4 regions of the Streptomyces sp. IBSBF 3136 genome follow, and region 3 is predicted to be linked to each of the others. Evidence: riboswitches for the same ligand, from Rfam matches in the RefSeq annotation. Region 3 holds a riboswitch; each other region holds the start of a gene.
The links. A riboswitch is a leader RNA that binds a small molecule or an ion and turns the genes downstream of it on or off. The one in region 3 is predicted to bind cyclic di-AMP.
Positions count from the first base shown of each region.

Region 1: another riboswitch for cyclic di-AMP. It lies ahead of V7E45_RS05495 (transglycosylase SLT domain-containing protein); the one in region 3 lies ahead of V7E45_RS24050 (C40 family peptidase).
Region 2: another riboswitch for cyclic di-AMP. It lies ahead of V7E45_RS14480 (hypothetical protein); the one in region 3 lies ahead of V7E45_RS24050 (C40 family peptidase).
Region 4: another riboswitch for cyclic di-AMP. It lies ahead of V7E45_RS07170 (M23 family metallopeptidase); the one in region 3 lies ahead of V7E45_RS24050 (C40 family peptidase).

Region 1 covers NZ_JAJSZC010000015.1:33,977-36,143, reverse strand. The annotation lists gene V7E45_RS05500 (polyprenyl synthetase family protein) at 1-199, opposite strand, end outside; cyclic di-AMP (ydaO/yuaA leader) riboswitch at 732-915, shown strand; gene V7E45_RS05495 (transglycosylase SLT domain-containing protein) at 919-1,398, shown strand; gene V7E45_RS05490 (HAD family hydrolase) at 1,434-2,167, opposite strand, start outside.
Region 2 covers NZ_JAJSZC010000054.1:18,128-20,294, reverse strand. The annotation lists gene V7E45_RS14490 (hypothetical protein) at 1-38, shown strand, start outside; gene V7E45_RS14485 (hypothetical protein) at 258-614, shown strand; gene V7E45_RS14480 (hypothetical protein) at 858-1,136, opposite strand; cyclic di-AMP (ydaO/yuaA leader) riboswitch at 1,143-1,328, opposite strand; gene V7E45_RS14475 (DUF6234 family protein) at 2,155-2,167, shown strand, end outside.
Region 3 covers NZ_JAJSZC010000120.1:14,167-16,333, forward strand. The annotation lists gene V7E45_RS24045 (hypothetical protein) at 1-86, shown strand, start outside; gene V7E45_RS24050 (C40 family peptidase) at 118-1,308, opposite strand; cyclic di-AMP (ydaO/yuaA leader) riboswitch at 1,317-1,486, opposite strand; gene efeB (iron uptake transporter deferrochelatase/peroxidase subunit) at 1,686-2,167, opposite strand, start outside.
Region 4 covers NZ_JAJSZC010000021.1:6,314-8,480, forward strand. The annotation lists gene V7E45_RS07165 (SGNH/GDSL hydrolase family protein) at 1-19, opposite strand, end outside; gene V7E45_RS07170 (M23 family metallopeptidase) at 269-1,228, opposite strand; cyclic di-AMP (ydaO/yuaA leader) riboswitch at 1,233-1,390, opposite strand; gene V7E45_RS07175 (alpha-galactosidase) at 1,706-2,167, opposite strand, start outside.

The DNA of each region.
Region 1 (2,167 bases), on a different contig from region 3:
GCGCCGCGAGCATCACGAGCAGCGGCCGGAACCGCTTCCCACCGGCCCTGACAAGGTGCTGCGCGGCCTCCGTGATGAACGGGACCTCGCTCTTGGTGGCTTCGAGCAAGCCTTCCTCGACAGCCGCCAATCCGGCCTGGACATCGGCTTCCAGAGCCTGGTCCCGCACGCTCAGCCCGAACGGCCCGACGACGGTCACGAGGGGTCTCCTGTCTGCTGGTGTCTGCTGCGCGATTACACGGTTTGTCGATAGGTCGCTGCCATCACTCAAGTCAGCGTATCCGGTCCTGTTTCGATCACCGATAGCGCCCACCGGTCCAGCCCGGGCGGTATCGGATCACGGCCGGTATGTTTTCGATCATCTGATAAGAGCTGAGTTCTACCGACTTACGCCGAACTAGTCCATTTTGTCGCGAACTGCGCGGTGGCTGGATTACTCCTTTCGTGCCATGGCCAGCGAATGTCTCGAATCCCCCATGTCTGATTTGATACGCTTTGCCATTTCGTGAGTTGGGTCACGGTCGCCCGTGTACCCGAACGATCGCGCCACCCCCGGTCCGCCCTTGCCGCAGTGGCCAGTTGAGGGTTGGCAACCGCAAAGGATCAAGTACCCCATAAGGCACAGACCAAGGTCAACTAGTGCTTTATGTGAATCCGACGCTTGTTCCGGACATGTGCTCTCGCATAGCTTCCGGGCCTGTCAGGCGAACGCCGAATCCTGCCGCGTCTGACACCACCCATCGACGAACTCATTCGTACGGCAGGAGCGGGGGAACCAGGTAAGTCGCCGGACCGGACGGCACACGTCGCGCCGGGACGGCTAGGGGTGAAGTCGTGCCTCCCCCCAGGGGCACGGCCGGGCACCTCCCCGCCCGAACCCGACAGCTCACCCCGCAGGCGACGGAGAGGATGTTCGCCATGCCTGCTGCCGCCCAGCGCCGCACCAACCGTCTCTTCCGCACGCTCGCCGTCGCCGGTACCGGTGCCGCCGTCCTCGCGCTCCCCCTCATCGGCGCGACGGCCGCCTCCGCCGCCACCCCCGCCGCCACGACCGTCTCCACCACCCCGGCCGGGTACCCCAACAACCTCGACGGCTGGATCCGCGAGTCCCTCGCGATCATGAAGGAGAAGGCCATACCGGGCACCTACAACGGCATCTACCGCAACGTGATCCGTGAGTCGTCCGGCAACCCGAACGCCATCAACCTGTGGGACTCCAACGCCGCCGCGGGCATCCCGTCCAAGGGCCTGCTCCAGGTCATCGACCCGACGTTCACCGCGTACCACGTGGCCGGAACGTCCTTCAACATCTACGACCCGGTCGCCAACATCACCGCCGCCTGCAACTACGCGGCCAAGCGGTACGGGTCGATCGACAACGTCTTCGGCGCCTACTGACCGGCACCGGTGACTGATCACCACTGAGGTCCCGGTCAGTCGGTCGGGAACAGTCTTTCGAGGACGACGGCGATGCCGTCGTCCTCGTTCGACGTGGTGAGCTCGTCGGCCACCGCCTTCAGCTCGGGATGGGCGTTGGCCATGGCCACACCGTGTCCGGCCCAGTCGAACATCGGAATGTCGTTGGGCATGTCGCCGAAGGCGAGGGCCCGGCCGGCGGCGATCCCCAGGTGGTCCGCGGCCAGTGCCAGCCCCGTCGCCTTGGTCACACCGCACGGCTGGAGTTCCACGGTCCCCGGACCCGACATCGTGACGGTCGCGAGCGAGCCCACCGCCGACCGCGCGATCGACGCCAACTCGTCGTCCGACAGCGCCTGGTGGCGCAGCAGCACCTTGCTGATGGGCTCGCTCCACAGGTCGTCGCGCCGGTCCACCCGCACCGCGGGCAGGGTCGGGTGCGGCATCAGGTACCCCGGTTCGATCAGGGTGAGCCCGTCCACGCCGTCCTGGTCGACGGCCGCGTAGACCTGGCCCACCTCGGCCTCGATCTTGCCGAGCGCGGTCTCGGCCAGTTCCCGGTCCAGCCGGACCGACCACAGCATGCGGTCCGTCCCGGCGTCGTACACCTGCGCGCCCTGCCCGCACACCGCGAGCCCCGTGCAGCCGAGCGCGTCCAGCAGGGGCCGTACCCGGGGGGCCGGCCGGCCGGTCACCACCAGGTGCCGGGCGCCGGCCCGCGCCGCCCGTTCGAGCGCGGCCAGCGACCGGT
Region 2 (2,167 bases), on a different contig from region 3:
TGTCAAAAACAGCGCTGACATCTGACACCAACGGCTGACACCAACAGCGGCGAACACGACCGCACGAGAGCGGCCCTCAGCGGTCGGTGGACAGTCGTAGGGCTGGGAACCCTCCAGCCCTCAGGTCTTCTGTGATCGACCTGATGAGGATGCGGCCAGATCCTCAAGTAGGCGTCTAAGACGTCGTTTCTTATGGCTGACGCTCGCGCCGTTGACTGACTGCGCGGATGTCAGTGCGGTATGGGAGCCTCCCGGGCATGAGTTACGACCTTGCTGTCTGGGAAGGCGAGAGACCAGCGGATGACAAGACCGCCGGCCAGATCTTCAGCGATCTGTACGACCGCTACATCGATGGGGAGGTGGAGGAGCCTCCCTCCGAACGCATTGCGGCCTACGTCGCTGCGTTGCTTGAGCGGTGGCGCGACATCACCGAGGACGACGAGGACACCTCGCCCTGGTCCACCGGTCCGCTGATCGACGAGGCAAGCGGTCCGCTGATCTACTTCGCCATGCGGTGGAGCATGGCTGAAGAGGCATCGGCCTACGCGGCGGCCGTCGCGCAGTCCATGGGGCTGATCTGCTTCGACGTTCAGCAAGACCGGCTCAGGCCGTGAGCGCGCTACTGGACGGTCTGCACCACTTCGTGACCGCATACTTTGGCTGTGGTGCACAGACTCAGCACCTCGCATCTGAACCGAGTGGGAGCCCACGGTCCGTACACGAAGGGAGGCCCTGACTTGTGAGCCAGGGCCTCCTGTGTGTCCTCAGGTGCCGCTTACACGGGTTCTCCGTGTAGTCCCTCTAGTCGGTCCTAGGGATGGCGGAACGACCAGGTAGAGCTGTGCCGTGCTTGGTGATCAAGACTGTCCCCGGGCGAACCGCACGATCCCGATGATGAAAAGGGTCAGTCCGCTCGTGGCGAGCACTGCCGTGGTACCGGCCTGGTAGTACGAGACCTTCTCCATCGCCCGATGGAGACCGCCTGCAAAGACTCCGCCGAGGAGCCCCACCAGGAGAATGATCGCGGTCTCGTACTTCCGCATCGTCCTGGACTTGTCGTCGTCCTCGTTACTGCCGCCGCCGTTACCGACGTTGCCAGTACCCGGACCCTGTGTGCTGCCGTGTGCCGCACTCATTGCAACCGATCCTTCGTTGATCGCCTGCGAGGTGAGCTGTCGGATTCGGACCGGTTGAGTTGCCCGGCCGCATCCCTGATCGGGACACGGCTTCACCCCTAGCCGCACCAGCGATCGACGCTGGCTTCGGCACCTACCTTGGGTCCCCCGCTCCTGCCGTGTCCGTGTGAAGCGACTGGGCATCCGAACGGCGGCAGGATTCGGCGTTCCGCCCGGACGGCCCCACCGTTCCTGTGATGGGGACTTGTCGTGATGACGGATCTTGACGCACCGATGACCGAAAATCCCAATCGATTCGGTGATTTGTGGCGATGCTCACGGGAGGCACTCAGTGCCACGACATCATCCCTAATTCCCGTTGTGTGCAGGGAAGTTGGGGCTCCGCATGGACACGTTGGCGAGCGCCCCAGGCCGGGGCTCGTACACGCGCGTAGACGGTTCAGAGTTACCGCACGGTACGGCGCCATGTGGATGTAGGGAGCGTCACTTGCCGCACGCCGGTGCGGACCATCAGCGTCCTGCCGTCCTCGTGGAGAGCGGCGGTGCTGCCGTTGTACCGCCCGGATGACGTGAGAAGCGCCCTTGGGAGAGCAGGCAGGGCGGCCGACGATGCCTCGTCGCCGTCACTCGGGAACTGTTCGAGCTTCAGGCCCTCAGCGCGGAGGGGATGCTGCTGTACAGCTACGAAGTACAGCAACGCCAGCAACCGCCAGCGTCCAACGGTGGTCGACCTGCCCCTCCCCGGAGCCTGCATGACCTTCTGTGACCGTCCTACTTAGAGCTACGGATCAGAAGGTTGCAGGTTCGAATCCTGCCGAGTGCACAGCAGACCAGAGGCCCTGTGGAGTGATCCACAGGGCCTCTGGCTTTTGCCTTGACGGCAGTGTTTGACGGCACCGCCTCAGAGGGCGGGTGTAGGGCCGATCAGGGATGTCATGTGGATCATGGGACTCACCTGGGTGGAGCTGAGTACTCCTACTCATGCGCCCGCCTCGCCCGCACGAGCAAGGTGACGAGTATGAACTTACCCG
Region 3 (2,167 bases):
GCGCCACCCGGACCCCCTGGTCGTACACGGGCGATCCGACCCGCCAGCTGATCAAGTGGCGGGAGGAGTTGGGGATACGGGGGTGACGGCGGCCGGCCCCGGGCGTCGAAGGGGACCTCAGGCCGGGCGGACCACGCTGTGGATGATCGACGCGCCGCCGTAGTAGATGGACTCCTCACGGACGTAGGCACCCGGCTTGGGGGCGTGGATCATCATGCCGTTGCCGATGTAGATGCCGACGTGGCTGATGTCGTCGTAGAAGAAGACGAGGTCGCCGGGCTGGGCGTCGGTCAGGGACACCGTGGTGCCGGCGTCGACCTGGTCGTAGGTGGTGCGCGGCAGGGTGACGCCCGCGGCCTTCCAGGCGGCCGAGGTGAGTCCGGAGCAGTCGTACGAGCCGGGCCCGGTCGCGCCCCAGACGTAGGGCTTGCCGATCTGTGCGCGGGCGAAGTCGAGCGCCTTGGCGGCCTTGGCCGCGTACGTGCTGTCCGAGGTGGAGGTGCCCGAGCCGGAGGAGGAGCCCGAGGACGTGCCGGAACCGGAGTCCGACGACGAGCCCGAGGACGTGCTGGGGCCCTGCTGCTTCGCCGCCTGCGCGGCCGCGGCCTGCTTCCTGGCGAGTTCCGCCGCCTTGCGCGCGGCCTCCTGCCGCTTCTGCCGCTCGATCGCCGCGAGGCGTTCCTTCTCCTGCGCCGTGAGCGTGGACAGCAGCTTGCGTGCGGCGGACAGCTTCTCCTGGACGGTGGACTTGGCCGTCTTCAGGTCGTTCTGCGACCGGGTGAGCGACTTGAGGCTCGTGACGGCCTTGCGGCGCGTCTTCAGGGTGGCGGCCTGCGCGGTGACGTAGTCGTCCACCATGCCCTTCTGGCGCGAGGTCAGCCGGTTCATCAGCTGCGTCCGGTCGAAGTAGTCCTGCGGGGAGTCCGCGAGCAGGAAGGTCGCGGTGCCGGGGGTGACGGCCCCGGTCCGGTACTGGGCCGCGGCGAACGAACCCAGTTCCTCGCGTGCCGTGTTGAGGGTGGCCGTGCGCTTGGCCACGTCGTCGAGCAGGGTGTCGACGCGTTTGCGTTCCTCGGCGGTCCGCTCCTTGGCCGCGTCGTACTTCCCGGTCGCGGACTCGGCCTGGCGGTACAGGTCGTCGACCTTCTTCTGCACCTCCTCCACGCTCGGCCTGCCGTCGGCGGAGGGGGTGGCCTCGGCGGTCTGGGACAGCAGCGCCACGGAGGTGAGGGCGGCTGTGGCGAGGACGGGGGTGCGTATGCCGGACACCCGGGTGCCCGTGGGGCGGGACTTGCGGTGCGACGCCAATGCAGGCGACTCCTTCCGTGTTCCGCCTACCGGGTTAGCTGTCGGGTTCGGGCGGGTGGTTCGGAAGGGTTGCCCTACGGCCCGCTCCCGCGAAGGGAGCCGGGCCGATTCACCCCGAGGTCGGTGGGTCCCCGGCTCCGGTCGCCCGCGGGCGCGCCGGACTCGGCGGAGGCCGCGCGGCCCGGCGACGTTCGCCGGTGGTGGTCGCACGACCTGGCCGGAACGCTAGCCAAGTCGTGGGGCCGCTGTGAAGGTTGGTGGGTGATATGCCCGATACATTTTCGTGACCTTCGCTCAGCTCCGCCGTGGCGCGCGGCCCGTCTGCCGTGATGTGGCGGGACTTGGCGGGAAGTGTCCCGAATTCCCTCGTCGGGCGGTCAGGCGGACAGCAGGCCCCTGCCGAGCCAGTCCTTCGCGTCCCGCACCCCGGGCAGGGCGAAGAAGTAGCCACCGCCCGTCGGCGAGATGTAGTCGACGAGCGGTTCGTCGATCAGCCGGGTCTGCACGGCCTCGAACTGGCGCCTGACGTCCTGCTGGTAGCAGCAGAAGACCAGGCCCATGTCGAGGTTGCCCACCTTGTCCACGCCCCGGTCGTAGTTGTAGCCGCGGCGCAGGATGCGGGAGTCGTCGGTTCCGGCGGTGCGCGGGTTGGCCTTGCGGATGTGCGCGTCCAGCGGAATGGCGGTGCCGTGCGGGTCCTTGGCGTAGTCGGGGACGTCGGTCTCCCTGGCGCCGTCGAGCGGTGCGCCGGTGTCCTTGCGGCGGCCGAACATCTTCTCCTGCTCGGTCAGCGACACCCGGTCCCAGAACTCCACGAGCATCCGGATGATCCGCACCACCTGGTAGCTGCCGCCGGTGG
Region 4 (2,167 bases), on a different contig from region 3:
CCACGTACGACCCGATCACTGATCTGCTGTCATTCTTCGAATCGTCTGCCACGTCGGACCATGATTCACCTTTTTATGTGACCTACGCGACCGTAATACGGGGTTGACGGACGGTGAGATAAGCCACTTCCCCGACAGACGGCACGCGGGAATACACCGCGGCCCGACACACCGCGAGCAGGGCTCGTGCGGGACACACCGAAGGCCGGTCCCGGGGATCGGGGGGCCGGCCTTCGGTGCGTCAGGGAGATGGTTCGTGGGGTGCTCCTCAGCCGACGGGGACGCCGTGCGAGCGGAGGTAGCCGACCGGGTCGACGTCCGACCCGTAGTTCGGGGTGGTGCGGATCTCGAAGTGCAGGTGCGGGCCGGTCACGTTGCCGGTGGCGCCCGACAGTCCGAGCCGCTGACCCGCCGTCACGGTCTGGCCGGCCGACACGGAGAGCTGGGAGAGGTGGCCGTACTGAGCGTAGTAGCCGTCGCCGAGCTTGATGACGACCTGGTTGCCGTAGGCGCCGCCCCATCCGGCGGAGACCACGGTGCCGGCGGCGACCGCCTTGACCGGGGTGCCGGTCGGCACGACGAAGTCGACGCCGGTGTGGTGGCCGCTGGACCACATGCTGCCGGGCACGTGGTAGCCGGTGCCGATGGTGCCGCCGGTGACCGGGAGGGTGTAGCCGGCGGCCGGAGCAGCCTGCTCGGCCGGGGCGGCCTGCGCCGCAGGAGCCGCTTGGGCGGCCGGGGCGGAGGGGGCCGGCTGCGCTGCCGGGGCGGACGGGGCCGGCCGCGGACGCGAGGACGTCCTCGAAGCCGCGGAGGACTCGGTGTGCGCCGTGTGCGCCGTGTCCGCCTTCGCGCCGAGGGACAGCTTCAGGCCCGGGTGGATCAGCGCGGGGTCCGCGCCGACGGCCTGCCGGTTGTCCTGGTAGAGCCGCTGCCAGCCGCCCTCGACGTGCTGCTCGTCGGCGATCCTCGCCAGGCAGTCCCCGGTCCTCACCGTGTAGCTGCGCGCGCCCTGGCCCGTCTGCGCGGCGGCCTTCTCCGCGGCCGCGTTCTGCACGGCGGGCAGGGACCGGGCCGACCCGCCGGGAGCGGTCTGCGGCGTGGCGGCGTGCGCTCCGGTGGCCCCGAGGAGCGGCAGGGCCAGTGCGGCACCGCCGGTTCCGGCGACGGCGATGGAGCGGCTGAGACGCCGGTTCCTGGGGCGTCGGTGCTTACCCTTCGCGGGCATGGCGCGTTCCTCTCCGGCGCCTGCGAGGTGAGCTGTCGGGTTCGGGCTGGAGCTGCCCGGCCGCTCACCGCGGCTGCACCCCGAGCCTGTGCCCCGGAGACCGGGACAGGCAGTCGTACCTGAGGGGTCCCCCGCTCCTGCCGAACACGGGTCATGTGTGTGGGGACTCCGGGCGGCGGCAGGATTCGGCGTTCCGTCCGGATTGGTGGCGAACGTAAGCGAGCGGGACGTGGCCGGACAAGCAACCTGGTCTCGGCAGGAGCCCCCCAGATGATCCAATTCGGGAAAGTACGGTCACTCTGTGTGAATTCCGGACGGCGCGTCGTGTCGAATTCCCTCGTCCGCACCGGAATTACGTGCACATGACGCGCCACACTGGGTCACGGCTATGACGCTCCTCACGCCCCCGTCCGCCACCCTCCGCCAATCCGGATCGAGTTGGAGGAATACGGCGATTCGGACAGGCGGGCAGGCAGGCTAGACGCGGCGCAGCCGGAGGACGGTGGCGTCCAGGTCGCCCTTGAGGCCGGTGCGCAGGCCGTGGTGCAACAGGACCGCACCCCGATACACTTCGCCCGTTTCGCGGCATTCGTACGATGCGGTGGGGTCGAGTCCACGCAGCCGCAGCGCCGGTACCGGCTCGCCGTAGTGCTGCGCCTGGAGGCAGGCGAGGACGACCGACTCGTCCCCGAGGACGTACTGGACGGCGCTCTGCCCGCCCGCCGGGGGCAGCAGCCGGTACAGCTCGCCCCGCTGGACGACCGGGCGTATCTCCTTGTAGAGCTCCACCCACCGGCGGGCCTCGGCCAGCTCCTCGCCGGTCCACCCGGTGAGGTCGCCGCCGACGCCGAGCACCCCGGCCATCGCGCTGACGAAGCGGAACCGCAGCGAGCTGACCCGGCCGTTGAGCTGGGTGTTCGGGCTGTCGGTGACCCAGGC